2 regions of the Sphingopyxis sp. 113P3 genome follow, and region 1 is predicted to be linked to the other one. Evidence: riboswitches for the same ligand, from Rfam matches in the RefSeq annotation. Region 1 holds a riboswitch; the other holds the start of a gene.
The links. Region 1 has a riboswitch for cobalamin ahead of cobW (cobalamin biosynthesis protein CobW). Riboswitches for the same ligand answer to the same signal wherever they lie in the genome.
Positions count from the first base shown of each region.

Region 2: linked by a shared signal. The riboswitch ahead of LH20_RS08985 (TonB-dependent receptor plug domain-containing protein) and the one ahead of cobW (cobalamin biosynthesis protein CobW) in region 1 are both predicted to bind cobalamin.

Region 1 covers NZ_CP009453.1:30,926-38,736, reverse strand. Annotated here, with positions in the region: gene LH20_RS21620 (TonB-dependent receptor) at 1-621, shown strand, start outside; gene LH20_RS21615 (HoxN/HupN/NixA family nickel/cobalt transporter) at 703-1,749, shown strand; cobalamin riboswitch at 1,836-2,063, shown strand; gene cobW (cobalamin biosynthesis protein CobW) at 2,246-3,298, shown strand; gene cobN (cobaltochelatase subunit CobN) at 3,309-6,593, shown strand; gene LH20_RS21600 (precorrin-3B synthase) at 6,590-7,735, shown strand; gene LH20_RS21595 (precorrin-8X methylmutase) at 7,735-7,811, shown strand, end outside.
Region 2 covers NZ_CP009452.1:1,852,009-1,859,819, forward strand. Annotated here, with positions in the region: gene LH20_RS08980 (IS1380 family transposase) at 198-1,547, shown strand; gene LH20_RS08985 (TonB-dependent receptor plug domain-containing protein) at 1,647-3,518, opposite strand; cobalamin riboswitch at 3,595-3,785, opposite strand; gene LH20_RS08990 (protein adenylyltransferase SelO) at 3,871-5,334, shown strand; gene LH20_RS08995 (autotransporter assembly complex protein TamA) at 5,608-7,811, shown strand, end outside.

The DNA.
Region 1 (7,811 bases):
GTCAACAGGGACACGCCTGTTCCCGTTCTGGTTCGCGGCATCGGCAAGGAACTGGGAGGACGCATTCAATTCTCCGGGGTCACGTTAACCGCGACTTACTGGTGGCTGCATGTCGGCAGCGAACTTCGTTTCATTGGCGATTCCAATGCTGTTGAACCGTCGGGTGCCAGTGGGCGTCATGGCTATGAAATCGTCGCCTTCTGGCGGCCGTTCCCTTGGCTTGCGCTTGATGGAAACTATACCGCCAGCCATGCGCGCTTCGACAATGGCGATCACATCCCCAATGCATTTGAGAACGCGGCTTCAGCCGGTGCCGCCATCATTCTTGATCCCTGGGAAGCCAGCATTCGGGTGCGCCACCTTGGACCTTCTCCGCTTGTCGAGGACAACAGTGTCCGGGATCGAGGCAGCACCGTCATGAATGCCCGGGCCGCGTGGAAGGGCAAGAAGGTCGAGATATTTGGAGAAGTGCTGAACATCTTCGACAGCCGGGACAAGGACATCGCCTATTATTACGAGTCCTACATCCCCGCCTTCGATGCAGGTGCTCCGGTGGAAGGCCGGTTGAGCCGCGTGGTCGAGCCTCGAACTGTGAGGATTGGCGCAAAGGTCAATTTCTAGCGAAATCCCTTGATGGGCGGCGCTGCAGCACGTCTGCGGCGCCATCCTTCGTTTGTATATTCCTCAATCGCCGAGCCAATCATGCACCTCACGAAGTCACTGCCATCCCTGTCTCTGCGCCGACGAATTGGTGCCTTGTTTGCCGGATTGATCGCCGCCAACATTGGGGTCTGGGTCTGGGCATTCAGCCTGTTTCATGCACAGCCGTTAATGCTCGGCACCGCTGTGCTTGCCTGGGGGCTGGGCCTGCGTCACGCGGTTGATGCCGATCATATTGCGGCGATTGACAATGTGACCCGCAAGCTGATGCAGGACGGGCAGCGCCCGGTTTCGGTCGGATTCTGGTTCGCGATCGGGCATTCCGGAATCATTGCCATAGCATCGATCATCATTGCGGTGACGGCCAGCGCGCTGTCGCAGTTCGGCGCCTTCAAGGAAATCGGTGGCGTGATTGCAACCGTGATTTCCGCGCTTTTCCTGTTCACGATCGCCGGCATGAACCTGGTCATCCTGCGCTCTGTCTGGCGGACTTTTGCCCATGTTCGTGCAGGCGGCAGCTATGCCGAGGACGATCTTGATCTGCTATTGGGTGGGCGCGGTCTGCTTTCCAGACTGTTCAGGCCGATGTTCCGCCTCGTGAACAAAAGCTGGCATATGGCCCCGCTGGGGTTTCTGTTCGGGCTTGGGTTCGATACAGCAACCGAAGTTGCCATTCTGGGCATGTCGGCCAGCCAGGCCGCCGATGGCCTGTCGATCGGGACAATCCTGGTCCTGCCCGCCCTGTTCGCGGTCGGTATGGCCCTCATCGATACGGCGGACGGCGTGGTGATGCTGGGCGCTTATGAATGGGCCTTCGTGAAGCCGATCCGCAAGCTCTACTACAACATCACCATCACCCTGATCTCGGCCATCGTGGCGATTGTCATTGGTGGAATCGAAACGCTGGCCCTGATTGGCGACAAGCTGGCCCTTACGGGTGCGCCATGGCGGATCGCCATTGAACTGGGTGAAAATTTCAATGGTCTGGGCTTCGCCATCATCGGTCTTTTCGTGTTCTGCTGGCTGGCGAGTTACGCGATCTATCGATGGAAGCGGTTCGATGAAATCGAGGTTTCGGTCGGTGCCTGACCGTCCACGTTGCGTGAAGCAACATCATCAATTGGCTTGGCTGGCATTTTCGTCTAGAGCGCGCGGTGAAGGATCGGGGTAACCCGCCCTTCAATGATCGCGCCGGTGCCCCGCAAGGGGCTTAATCGGGAATGCGGTGCGGGAGCGTGCTCCCAAATCCGTGGCTGTCCCTGCAACTGTAAGCGGATAGCGCGATGCACATGCTCCTGAATTCAGGAGCAGCCACTGGGCAGCGCGCAAGCGCCAAGTCTGGGAAGGCGTGCATCAAGCTGTGACCCGCGAGCCAGGAGACCTGCCGGCGCACCGGTCGCTCTTGCCTGATCCAGGGGATGGTCACGGCACGGTAACTCTCCGTCTGAGCGACGAAGCTGTGTGGCTGGGGCTGCACGGGTTGCGTGGTTACGGGTGCTTTGTCGCGCCCGCCCGTCGTCGCGCGCCGACCGGACTTGTCCGGCAAGCCCCGCCGTGTCTCGCTCTGGCGCGCGGGGAAGTTACTATGCCAGACCTGTCCAAGGCGTCCCTGTCCAAGGTGCCGGTCACCATCATCACGGGCTTTCTGGGCGCGGGGAAAACCACGCTCATCAGCCACCTGATCCACAATGCCGGTGGCCGCAGGCTGGCCGTGGTGGTCAACGAATTCGGTTCGCTGGGTGTGGATGGCGAGATTCTGCAGTCCTGCGCCATTCCTGATTGCCCGGCGGAAAACATCGTAGAGCTGGCCAATGGCTGCATCTGCTGCACCGTGGCGGACGATTTCATCCCGACGGTGGAAAAGCTGCTGGCGCTTGATCCGCGCCCCGATCACATCCTGATCGAGACATCGGGTCTGGCGTTGCCAAAGCCGCTGCTCAAGGCGTTCGACTGGCCTGCGATCCGCAGCCGGATCACCGTGGACGGCGTGCTGGCGCTGGCCGATGCCGAAGCGGTCGCGGCAGGCCGGTTCGCGCCCGATGTGGCAGCGCTTGACGCCCAGCGCGCCGCCGATCCGAGCATCGATCACGAGACGCCGCTGTCGGAAGTGTTCGAGGATCAGCTGGCCTGCGCCGACATGATCCTGCTGACCAAGGTCGATCTGGCCGGACCCCAAGGCGTAGCCGCCGCGCGCGCGATCATTGCGGCAGAGCTTAGTCGCCCGGTTCCGGTGATAGAACTGACCGAAGGCGTGGTCGATCCGCGTGTGATCCTGGGGCTTGATGCCGCAGCCGAGGACGACATCGCCGCGCGCCCATCGCACCATGATGGTGAGGATGATCACGAACACGACGACTTTGACAGCACCGTTATCGAATGGGGCGAGATCGCCGATCCGGCGGCGCTGGTCGCGCGGATCGAGACGCTGGCCCGCGATCACCATATCCTGCGCGTAAAGGGCTATGCCGCCGTTGCGGGAAAGCCGATGCGGCTGCTGGTGCAGGCGGTGGGCGCGCGGGTGCGGCACCAGTACGATCGCCCGTGGCGCCCTGACGAGCCGCGCCGCACCACGCTGGTCGCCATTGCCGAGCACGATCACGTCGACGCCGATGCCATTCGCGCGGTGCTGCTGGCGTAAGGCGCGGGCCATGCACGTCATTTTCCGCGAAACGCACGGGATGGAGGAAACCGCCGTCCCGCAGGATCTGGGGCAAGAGCCCGCGGATCTTGTGGTCCTGTCCTTTTCGGACAGCGATCTGGGGGCGTTCGCGGCGGCATGGCATCAGGCCCGTGCAGACGATGCGACATTTCCTTCGCTGCGGCTCGCCAATCTGGCGGCGCTGATGCATCCGCTGTCGGTCGACACGTATGCCGAGCGGACGCTGTCGGGCGCAAAGGCGATCCTGATCCGGCTGATCGGCGGCACGCCCTATTGGAGCTACGGGCTGCAACAGGTCGAGGCGCTGGCCCGGTCGCGCGGGATCGTGCTGGCCGTGCTGCCCGGCGACGGCTTTGAGGATGCGCGGCTGGATGCGGCCTCGACCGTGCCGGTGACCGCGTTGCGCGAACTTGCGCAGTGGTGCGATGCTGGCGGTGCAAGGGCGGCGCAGGCGGCGCTTGCCGCGCTGTCGCAGCTGGCGGGGCTGATTGATGCCCCCGCCCGGACATTCGATCCGCTGCTGATGGCGGGAGGCTGGCATCCCGGCCGGGGCGTGATCGATCTTGAAGCCTTTGCGCGCGATCCCGCAAGGCCGCTGGTCCTGATCGTGTTCTATCGTTCTTACCTGACCGCCCACGATCTGGACCCATTTGCCGCCCTGCATACCGCGTTCGAGCAGCGCGGTTTCGATGCATTGTCGATCTTCGTCCCCTCGCTGAAAGCCCCGCAGGTGCGCGAACAGGTGGACCGCTGGGTGCGCGGGCTTGGCCCGGCAGCGATCATCAACGCTACCGCTTTTTCCGCGCGGGGCGATGACGGCGCCACCCCGCTTGATGGCGCGGGCGTTCCCGTGTTTCAGCTGGCGCTGGCCACGTCCGGGCGCGCGGGATGGGCAGCGGCTTCGCGCGGGCTTTCCCCGGCAGACCTTGCCATGCACGTGGTCTTGCCCGAAATTGACGGGCGGGTGTTTGCAGGCGTCGCCAGCTTCAAGGAGGCGGGGACGCGCGATCCCGCGCTTGGCTTTGCCCGCACCATCCATCGCGCCGATGCAGGCCGGGTTGGGGCGATCACCGCGCGGGTGGCGGGCTGGATCGCACTTGCCCAAACGCCGGTTGCAGAACGGCGGGTTGCGCTGGTCCTGTCTACTTATCCCGGCAAGACATACCAGATGGCCCACGCCGTGGGGCTGGATGCGCTGGCTTCTGCCGAGGCGATCCTGGCCGATCTGGCCGAGGCGGGATATGCCACTGACGCGCAGGCCGGACTGGCAGCGCTCCTTCAATGCACACATCAGCACTGGCCGATGGCAGAGTACCGCAAGGCTTTGGCAGCACTGCCCGATACCCTGCGCGCTGAACTTTTCGCCGCATGGGGCGAGCCGGAAGCCGATGCTGCCGCCGCCGATGGCGCGTTCCGTTTTGCCGCGCTGCCCATCGGCAACGCGCTGGTAGCCTTGCAGCCCGAACGCGGCGAACGCGCCCATCGCGACGGCGACTATCACGACCTGTCCCGCTGCCCGCGCCATGGCTATGTGGCGTTCTACCTGTGGCTGCGCCAGCGAAGCGTGGACGCGCTGGTGCATATCGGCGCACATGGCACACTGGAATGGCTGCCGGGCAAATCAGTCGCGCTGTCCGATGCTTGCTGGCCCGAGGCGCTGACCGGCGCGATGCCGGTGATCTATCCGTTCATCGTCAACGATCCCGGCGAAGCGGCGCAGGCCAAGCGCCGGATCAGCGCGGTTACGATCGGGCACGTTCCCCCGCCACTGGTGCAAACGCAAAGCGGTGCGGGGCTGGCCCGGATCGAGGCGCTGCTGGATGAATTCTCCAACGCTGGCGGGCTGGACCCGGCCCGCCGCGACCGTCTGCAAGTGAACATCCGCGACGAAGCGCGCGTGCTGGGACTTGAGGCGGAACTGGGCCTTGATGACGCGGCCACGCTGGTCGAGGCGATCACCCGGATCGACCGCTTCGTTTGCGATGTAAAGGACAGCCAGTTCGGTGACGGGCTGCATGTGTTCGGGCGGGGAGATCAGGGCGCAGCCGAGCGGGCCGGATTGCTGGCGGCACTCGACGGACGCCGCGTTCCGCCCGGTCCCTCCGGCTCCCCCTTTCGCGGGCGCAGCGATGTGCTGCCAACCGGGCGAAACCTTTATGCGATAGACCCGCGCGCCGTGCCTTCACGCGCGGCCCATGCCCAAGGGGTGACACTGGCAGAGGAGCTGATCCGGCGGCATCTGCAGGATCACGGCGATTATCCGCGCGGGCTGGTGGTCGATCTGTGGGGATCGGCCACGATGCGCACGGCGGGCGAGGAATTCGCCATGGCGCTGCACCTGCTGGGCGCAAAGCCGCTGTGGGACACCGCGTCCGAACGGGTAACAGGCATCGAAATCCTGCCGCTGGCGCTGCTGGACCGGCCGCGTATCGATGTGACGTTGCGGATTTCCGGCCTGTTCCGCGATGCCTTTCCTGCGCTGCCGATACTGTTTGGCCAAGCGGTGCGCGCGCTGTGTTTGTGCGATGAACCGGCGGACTGGAACCCGTTTGCAGGGCAGGCTGCGGCACCGCGCGTCTATGGCCCGGCCCCCGGCAGCTATGGACTGGGTCTTGGCGATGCAGCCGAGGTCTATACTGAAGCGGCCCGGCGCGCTGCTGGTGAGGCATGGCTGGCGGCATCGGACCATGCGTTTGACGCAGCCTCCGATGCGATCGGAACCTTTGCCGATCCTGACGGCCTGCGCCAGCGTGTTGAAGGAGCGGACGCCTTTGTCCATCTTCAGGACTTGCCCGAAACCGATCTGCTGCTGGCCGCCGATTATGCCGCGCACGAGGCGGGCTTTGCCGCTGCCAAGGCGCTGATCGGTGGTTCGGCGGCGCTCTACCACCTCGACAATCGCGATCCGGGGCGCACCGTTGCGCGCACCCTGACCGAAGAGATCGCCCGCGTGGTCCGCGCCCGCGCGGCGCACCCAGGCTGGGTGGCGGGCATGATGCGGCACGGCTTTCGCGGGGGGGCAGAACTGGCCGCGACGCTGGACCATATGGGTGCCTTTGCGCACCTTTCAGGCAGCGTACCGCCGCATCTGTTCGACCTTTATCACGACGCGACACTGGGCCAGACCGATGTTCGCGCATTTCTTGAACGCGAGAATCCGGCTGCGCTGGCGGCGATGGAAGCCCGCTTTGCCGCGCTCCATGCCGCCGGGCTGTGGCAGACCCGGCGCAATTCCATCCTCGCCAGCCTGCCAAGGCTTGAGGACAGGGCATGAGCAGTTTTGCGGTGAAGGGCTGGTGCCCCGATGCCTGGCACCCGATGATGGCGGGCGACGGGCTGCTGGTGCGGGTAAAGCCTCGGCTTGGCCGCCTGACGCGGGCGCAAGTGCTGGGCCTGTGCGATGCCGCCGTGGTGCACGGCAATGGCCTGATCGACATGACCGCCCGCGCCAATCTCCAGCTTCGCGGGGTGCCTGAAACTGGCTGGCAGGCGCTGCTCGACCGGTTGCTGGTGCTGGATCTGGTGGACCCTGACCCTGTCATCGAACAGCGGCGCAACATTCTGGTCGCGCCGGATTGGCGGGTCGGTGATGACAGCCATCGCATTGCGGGCGCGTTGCTGACCCGGCTGGATGAGTTGCCCGATCTGCTCGGTAAAGTGGGCTTTGCCATCGATGCCGGTCAGACCTGCATTCTGGGTGGCGAGGCGGGCGATTTCCGCATTGAGCGCGGCGGCGATGGCGGTCTGATCCTGCGCGCCGATGGCCGCGCCACCGGTATGGCGGTTGCTGCTGGCAGGGAAGTGGACGCGCTGATCGCGCTCGCCCACTGGTTTGCGGCCAGCGGCGGCGCGAAAGCGGGGCGCATGGCGCGACACCGGCTGGTCCTGCCCGAATGGGCCTGTGGCGACATTCTGCCCGCGCCGTCGGCTGCTTGCATCGTGCCGGGCCTTCATGATCTGGGCCTCCGTGATGGGAGTTGGGCCTATGGCTTGCCGTTTGGCCGGATAGAGGCGCGGATACTGGCCGGGATGGTGGAAGCATCGCCCGCCGCAGCGGTGCGGATCACGCCGTGGCGTGTGCTGCTGGTGGAAGGCGCGCCTGCCGTTTGCGCCGGTGGGCTGATCGATAATCCTGCCGACCCGCTGCTGCATGTCGATGCTTGCCCCGGCGCGCCCTGCTGCCCGCAGGCCTCGGTTGAAACCCGCGATCTTGCCCGCCGCCTTGCACCGCATGTCGCCGGGCGGCTGCATGTTTCGGGCTGTGCCAAGGGCTGCGCCCGCCAGCGCGCCGCCGATGTCACGCTGACCGGCCGCGATGGCCTGTTCGATCTTTCCCTGAACGCACCCGCCGGTGCGTTGCCAGTTCGCTCTGCGCTCAGCCCAGCCGAGCTTCTCGCCCATTTCGGAGCCGCTTGATGCCCCATATCTATGAAACCGATGGCGCGGCCATCTATCGCCAGTCTTTCGCCATGATCCGCGCCGAAGCCGATCT
Region 2 (7,811 bases), on a different replicon from region 1:
AGTTCGATTCCCGCGGCAATCGGATAGGAGGCCCTGAGGTCGACCAGGATATAATCGCTGAGCCTTAGCCGCTCTTATGCACCAAGGGGTGTCTGAGCGGTAGGCGGGAGTAGCGTAAAGCTCTGTTCTGAAGTAAGAAATTGGGTGTCTAAGCCGTCCCTGCTCCGGGACAGAAATTGCCATAGGCTACACCCGCCATGACCGACGTTACCTCAAGCTCATTTCGATTCCCAGCGGTCCAACGCAAGAAAGTCACGGCTGCCTTCGACGGCGGTCGCATCACGTCGGACGGCGGGGTTCTGCTATTGGCGCAGGCCGAGCGCGAGATGGACATCTGCAGGCAGCTGGCCACCTGCATCGCCGATCGGCGCGATCCTTCGCGGGTGGTCCACAAGCTGGATGACATTCTGCGGGCTCGGGTTCTGGCGATTGCCTGCGGCTACGAGGACGCCGACGACCTCGACGCCCTGCGTGACGATCCCGGCTTCCGCCTGGCGCTGGGCAAGCTACCGGGTTCGGGCGCGGGCCTTGCCAGCCAACCGACGATGAGCCGCTGGGAAAACGCACCCACCACGCGCGAGCTGGCCCGCATGATGGCCGCGATGGTCGACATCTACTGCGCCAGTTATCCATCCCCGCCCGAGGCGGTGACGCTGGACATCGATGACACCTGCGATGTCGTGCACGGCTACCAGCAGTTATCGTTCTGGAACGGGCATCACGGTGAGCGCTGTTTCCTGCCGATCCACGTCTACGACACGGCAACGGGGCGGCCGGTCGCCATGCTGCTGCGCACCGGCAAGACGCCGAGCGGCGCGGAGGCCGCGGGCCATATCCGTCGCCTGGTGCGGCAGATCCAGAGGCACTGGCCCACGACCCACATCACGATCCGGGGCGACGGCCACTACGGCAGACCCGAGGTCATGAACTTCTGCGAGGCACAGGGCATCGATTATGTCTTCGGCCTGCCCACCAACGCTGTGCTGCGCGCCGATCCACAGATCGTGAAGATTGCCGATGCCTGCGCGGTCAAGCGGGCCGAGGAACAGCACGTGGTCCTGCGAAATTATGCCCAGACCCGCTACGGGGCGAAAAGCTGGAAATGCCAGCGCCGTGTCGTCGCCCGGATCGAGGCCAGCACGCTCGGCATGGATATCCGCTACGTCGTCACCTCGCTCGAGCAGGGCTCGGCCGAGCACATCTACGACACACTCTACTGCGCCCGCGGCCAGGCCGAAAACCTCATCAAGTTGCACAAGGCCCAGCTCGCCAGCGATCGCACGTCATGCCGATCAGCCAACGCCAATCAGATGCGGCTGATCCTGCACACCGCCGCATTCTGGCTGATGTGGCGCATCCAGCAGGCCATCCCCAAGGCAGCCGCGCTTGCCAACGCTGAGTTCGCGACCCTGCGCCTGCGGCTCCTCAAAGTCGCCGCACGCGTCATCGAGACCGCCTCCCGCATCCGGGTCGCCTTCGCTTCCGCCTGTCCCGACGCCGCCCTGTTCCGGATCATCGCCGCCGCCCTCAGGCCCGCCCCGACATAGCCAGTGCGGCCGTGCCGCTGAACGTCCGAGCCCCTCCATCAAACCCGCAAGCCTCTCGATCCCACGCGATGAAAGACGCAGCGGAGGCACTCGGCCTGCTCAAACGCCCGCTGCCGCCAACGATTGATCTTCCCCAAGAACAACATCGTCACGAATAAGAGCGGTTAGGTTGTTCGCCCGGTCATCGAAGCTCTTGCCGGCATAGCGCACCGCGACCGAGAGATCGGCGCCCGATGCGGCGCCGCCGGGTGTCCAGGCGAGCTCGGCGTTGGCAAGATGCCGGGGGCGCCGCGCAAGCCGATTGCCTTCAAGCGGCGATCCCGGGGTGCGGTCGGTTGCCACGGTCAGGCTGTAGTTCGCGCGCACCGCGAAGCTGCTGCCAAGCTTTGCGCCCGCCTCGACCTCGACGCCCTCTGCCCGGGCACGATTGATATTGTCATAAGTGCCGAACGGCCGGTTCCCACTCGCGCAGATCGCGGGCACGGGATCAGGGACGGGCGGGCAGGAGACGAAATCGATGAGGTTGCGGCTGTCGCGGCGATACCAGGCGACATCGACAAAGTGCCGCGCATCGCCCAGCCGCGCGCCGACCTCGTAGGATTTAGCGCGCTCCGGCAGGAGCTCAGGGTTCCCGTAGGCCCCCGCCGAGTCCGAAAGCTGGAACAAGGTCGGCGCCCTGAAACCCTCGCGGTAGCTTGCGCGCACCAGGACATGATCCCCGAGTTTTTGCCCGATGTCGGCGGCAAAGCTCGTCGCGCCGCCAAAATCGCGGTGATCATCGCGGCGAACGCCAAAGGTCAACGAAAATGCACCGGTCGGGCGCGCAGCGAGCATCGCCCAGCCGCCAGTGGTCGCGGTCTGCCCCCGGTCGGGCGCGAAACCGTCGTCGGTGAGCGCGCGCGTCCATTCGCGCTCGGCCCCGGCAATCAGGCGAAGGCTGTCGCCTGCCGTGCTCCCAAAGACATCGCCGAGGCCCCAGTCGATGCTGTAGCTCAGCCGCTCGCTGCGCCCGCGGGCGCGAAAGGTGGGAGCCTCGCCGAGATCAGGATTGAAGTTGTCGCGATTGACGTCTGCGAAGGCGAATTGCAGCCGGTGCGCAAAGCCGCCCGCGCTGCTGCTACCGCCGGGGCGATGCTCGAGGCTCGCCGCGGCATAATGTTCCCTTGTCTTCTGATATTCGTCCGTGTCACCGAAGGTAAAGGCCGGCGGGGCAAAGCCGTCGAGCTCGACGCGGCTCGCGGCATAAAGTCCGAACGCCCTGAAGAGGAGGGTGCTGCCGATCTCGGTGCGATTGCTGAGATTGGCCGAATATTGGCGGTAGCCGTCACGCTCGGTTCCGGCGGCGGCGCTGCTGAAGCCGCGGGTGCGGACAAAGCCGCCGCCGATCCCGAACTGCGAGGCGCCGAGCGCGGCCGTGCGCAGCTGCCCATTCACGCGCACCGTATCGCGCGCACCATATTCGGCGCCGATCCGGCCCGAAGTGCCGCTTGCAAGGTCGGGGTCGGTCGAGGTGATGGACACCACCCCGCCGATCGCCTGGCTGCCCCAGGGCAGGCTGTTCGCGCCGCGCAGCACCTCGATACGGTCTATGCTCCCGAGCATCAGATTGGCAAAATCGAACGCGCCGTTCGGCGATGAGGGATCGCCGACACGCACTCCGTCGATGACGACGAGCGTCTGCGCGTCTTCTGCGCCGCGGATGCGCAGGCTTGCCACCCCGCCGAGCGCGCCATTCTGCGTGACATGGACGCCGGGCAAGCGCGCGATGAGGTCGGCCGCGGCGCCGTTTTGGGCGCGGTCAATCTCTTCCTTGTCGATGATCGACACCGACGCATTGGTCTCGGAAAGCGCCAGCGGCGCACCGATGACGGTAATCGACTGGTCATCGAAGGGCGCTTCGTGCGCCAGCGCGGGCGACGCTGCGGCGAGCGCGAGAAGCGACAGACTGGTTTTATGGGCAAGGGTCTTCATTCAGGTCCTCCAGCGTTACGGTCTTGCCGTCACGCGAGGATCCTCGCCTGCTCCCGGTGCACCCCGCCCGCGCGCAGATAACGGCGACGCTCTGGCAGGTCTCCTGGCTTCCGGGTCGCCGGTGGATTGCGGCCTTCCCGGGGATATGGTCCCCAGTGGCATAGTCGCATCCGCCTCGCCGGTTACAGTTGCGGGGGCAGCGCCGGATTTCACACCGGACTTCCCTTTTCATGCCCGGTAAAGGGCAACCCGAGGTCACGAGGCGGGCCGCTAGCAAAAGCACGCTCGCGCTGCAACGCCAACTTGCAATCAATGATGGGAGGCTCGACATAGGCTCCAACCAGGAGCCGGCATGCAAATCGCCTTCGACAATAGTTTTCACGCGACGATGGAAGGCTTTTATGCGCCAGCCGAGGCGGCGCGTCCTTCAACCCCGCGCCTTTTGGCGTTCAACCATGCGCTTGCCGCGCGGCTCGGGATCGACGCGACCGGCACCGGCGATGACGAACTGGCGCGTCTCTTTTCAGGTGCGGAGCTGCCTCCCGGCGCCGATCCGCTCGCGCTTGCCTATGCGGGACACCAGTTCGGCCATTTCTCGCCGCAGCTCGGCGACGGGCGCGCGCTGCTCCTTGGCGAGGTCGTGGCGCCTGACGGTGTCCGCTTCGACATTCAGCTCAAGGGTTCAGGACCCACGATGTTCTCGCGCAACGGCGACGGCAAGGCCGCAATCGGTCCCGTTCTGCGCGAATATCTCGTCTCGGAAGCCATGGCGGCGATGGGCGTGCCGACGACGCGCGCGCTCGCAGCGGTTGCAACGGGCGAGCGCGTCCAGCGCGAGCGCGCACACCCCGGCGCAGTGCTGACGCGCGTCGCGCGCAGCCATATCCGCGTTGGCACCTTCCAGTTCTTTGCCGCGCATTTCGGAGCAGAGCATGTCATCCGCCTCTCCGACTATGCGATCGCCCGCCACTTTCCCGAGCTCGCGGAGGCGGCGAACGCGCACCTTGCGCTGCTTGAGAGGGTCATTGACCTTCAATGTTCGCTCGTCGCTCATTGGATGAGCGTTGGCTTCATCCACGGCGTAATGAACACCGACAATGTCGCGATCTCGGGCGAGACGATCGATTATGGGCCATGCGCTTTCATGGACCGCTTCTCGGTGAGCACCGTGTTCAGTTCGATCGACGCCCATGGCCGCTATGCCTATGGGCGCCAGCCGCAGATCATGCATTGGAACATGGCGCGCTTCGCCGAAGCGCTGCTACCTGCGATCCACGCGGTCGATCCCGCTGACGTCGAGCGCGCAAAGGAGCTGGTCGCGGCAGTACCGGACCGGTTTCGGAGCGTCTGGCTCGACACCATGCGCGCGAAACTCGGGCTAGGTGAGGCAGCCGGTGGCGATCCTGAGCTTATCGATGAGCTGTTCGCCGAGCTTGAGCGCCATGGCGCCGATTTCACCGGCTTTTTCCGCGCGCTTTCGAGGCTTCTGCGCGGGGACCGCGCGGCGCTCGATGCACTGCTCCCCGGTGAAGGCGCGATGGGGTCATGGATCGCCGCATGGCGCGCGCGGATCGAGGAGGAAGGGGGAGATTTTGCAGAGCGTGCCGAAGCGATGGACGCGGTGAACCCGCTCTACATCCCGCGCAACCACCTTGTTGAGGCCGCGCTCGCCGCCGCCGAGGCGGGCGATATGACGCCGTGGCTCCGCCTCCTTGAAACGGTGCAGCATCCCTTTGCCGCGCGCGCCGACCGGGCCGAGTTTGCCGGGCCTGCGCCCGAGGACTTCGGTCCCTATACGACCTTCTGCGGAACCTGACGGGCGCCGGCTCGTTGACCCCTTGGGTGATCGCACGGTCCTGTCAGGGGGATTTCATCGCAAATGCTGCTTTTGTGCGATCTTCCTCGAGCAAAATCGCCTTGCGCCCCGCCGCGCCGCAAGCCACAAGTGCGCATCGGCTGTGCACAGATGCAAAATTCTGAAAATCCTCGCTTATTGACACCCGTCCGCCCGCCGCGGCTCCATCACGGACTGATTTTGTCCGCGTCGCTTTTCGCGTTTGGCTGGACGGGCTCTGCTTTTGCGCAGCAGGTGCCGCCTGCGGCCGCCGAAAGCCAGGAGGAAAGCCCCGCGCCGGACGCACCAGGCGAGATCGCGGCGCCGACCCCGCCGCCCGCCGACGTGATCCTGCCCGAGGTCGAGCCGATCATCGGCGACGACGAGTTTGACGATGCGATCCCGCCGATCAGCGCCGATGATGATCCCGAGCTCGACCGTCCGCTGGAATCGATTGCCGAATTTGAGCGGCGACAGGCGGCCGAGCGTGCGGCCGATGCCAGCAGCGATGGCGACGGGCCGCCGAGTGTCGATGGCACGCCGGTCCCGGCGCTCGCCGACGGGGATGCGGTCGAGGCGATCGGTGACGCACCGATCACCGATAGTGAACTTGCCGCACCGCTTCCTGCGCTCGAAAATTTCAACGTCGAGCCGGTCGAATTCGCCGAGCCCGAGGAGGCCGACGCGCATCGTACGATCGAATATACGGTGCAGGTCAACGGCCTTGCGGGCGCCGATGCGACGACGGGGGTCGATCTTGCCGACCTCTTCGGCGATCTTTCCGCGCTCTATGATGGCGATGGCAAAGCTGAAAATGGCGCGATGGTCCGCGCCCGCCTGTCGGCCGACGCCGAGCTCCTTCAGCGCATCCTCGCGTCCGAAGGCTATTATGACGCCAAGGTCGAAACGCGGATCGACCGGACGCCGCGAACCGAGGATGCCGGCGGGGATGGAGAGAGCCGGGCGCGGCGCCGGCGAGGGCCGCTCATCGCGGTCATCGACGTGACACCGGGACAGCGATACATCTTCTCCAGCATCGCTATCGATGCGAAGCCCACCGTTCCCCCGACGCTGATCAGCGACAACTTCCCGCTCAGCGTCGGTGAGCCGATCGTTTCCGAGCGGGTCCAGGGCGCCGAAGCCGCGCTCGCACTCAAGCTCCCCGAAGAGGGCTATCCTTTTGCGAAGATCGGCCAGCGCGACATTCTCCTCGACGGGGCGACGGGCGGGGGCGACTATACGCTGCCCGTCGACATCGGTCCGCGCGCGCGTTTTGGCGGGTTCGAGACGACAGGCGATCTCGCCTTCGATGCCGACCATGTCGAGGTCCTCTCGCGCTTCAGGCGCGGCGAGCTCTACGATAGCCGCATGGTCGATGACCTGCGGCAGGCGCTCGTCGCGACAGGGCTCTTCTCGACCGTTGCGGTCGAACCGCAGAAGACAGGCGAGAGCGCAGGGGATGACACCGAATATGTGACGATGCTCGTCACGCAGGATGCCGGCCCCCCGCGCACGATCGCGGCGAGCGCGGGCTACGGCACGGGCGAGGGGATTCGGCTTGAAGGGAGCTGGACGCACCGCAACCTCTTCCCGCCAGAAGGCGCACTCATCGTCCGGGGCGTCGCGGGAACGCAGCAGCAAGGGATCGGCGCGACCTTCCGCCGCTCGAACGCAGGCCGGCGCGACCGGACCTTCGAGCTGGTCGCCGAAGCATCGCGCAACAATTACAACGCCTTCGAAGCGCTGACCGGGCGCCTCGCCGCGCGGGTCAGCGTTGAGTCGACGCCGATCTGGCAAAAGAAATTCACCTATGCCTATGGCGCTGAGGTGATTGCGACGAGCGAGGATGACTATGATTTCGCGCGCGGCGTGCGTGATCGCGACCTTTATTACATTCTCGGGCTGACCGGGCAGGTCGGCATGGACCGCACCGACAGCCTGCTCGACCCGACCAAGGGCTTCCGCGTCACCGCACTCGTGCAGCCTGAAGGCTCCTTGAGCGGAAAGTTCACCCCTTATGCGCGCACCCGTCTCGACGTCAGCGGCTATTATCCTGTCACCGACAGCATCGTCGTGGCGGGACGCGTGCGGGTCGGCTCGATCCTCGGCGCCTCGCGCGAGCGCCTCGCTCCGTCGCGGCGATTCTATGCTGGCGGCGGCGGTTCGGTGCGCGGCTTTGGCTATCAGGAGCTCGGGCCGAAGGATCCCAATCTCGACCCGATCGGCGGGCGCAGCATCAACGAGGCGGCCCTTGAGGCACGCTACCGCTTCGGCAATTTCGGCGTCGTCGGCTTCGTCGACGCGGGCCAGGTCTATCGGGGTTCGACCCCGACCTTCTCCGACCTGCGCTTCGGGGCGGGGATCGGCGCGCGCTACTACACCAATTTCGGTCCGATGCGCCTCGACGTTGCGACGCCGATCGACCGCAGGCCAGGCGAGGCGCGGGTGAGCGTCTATGT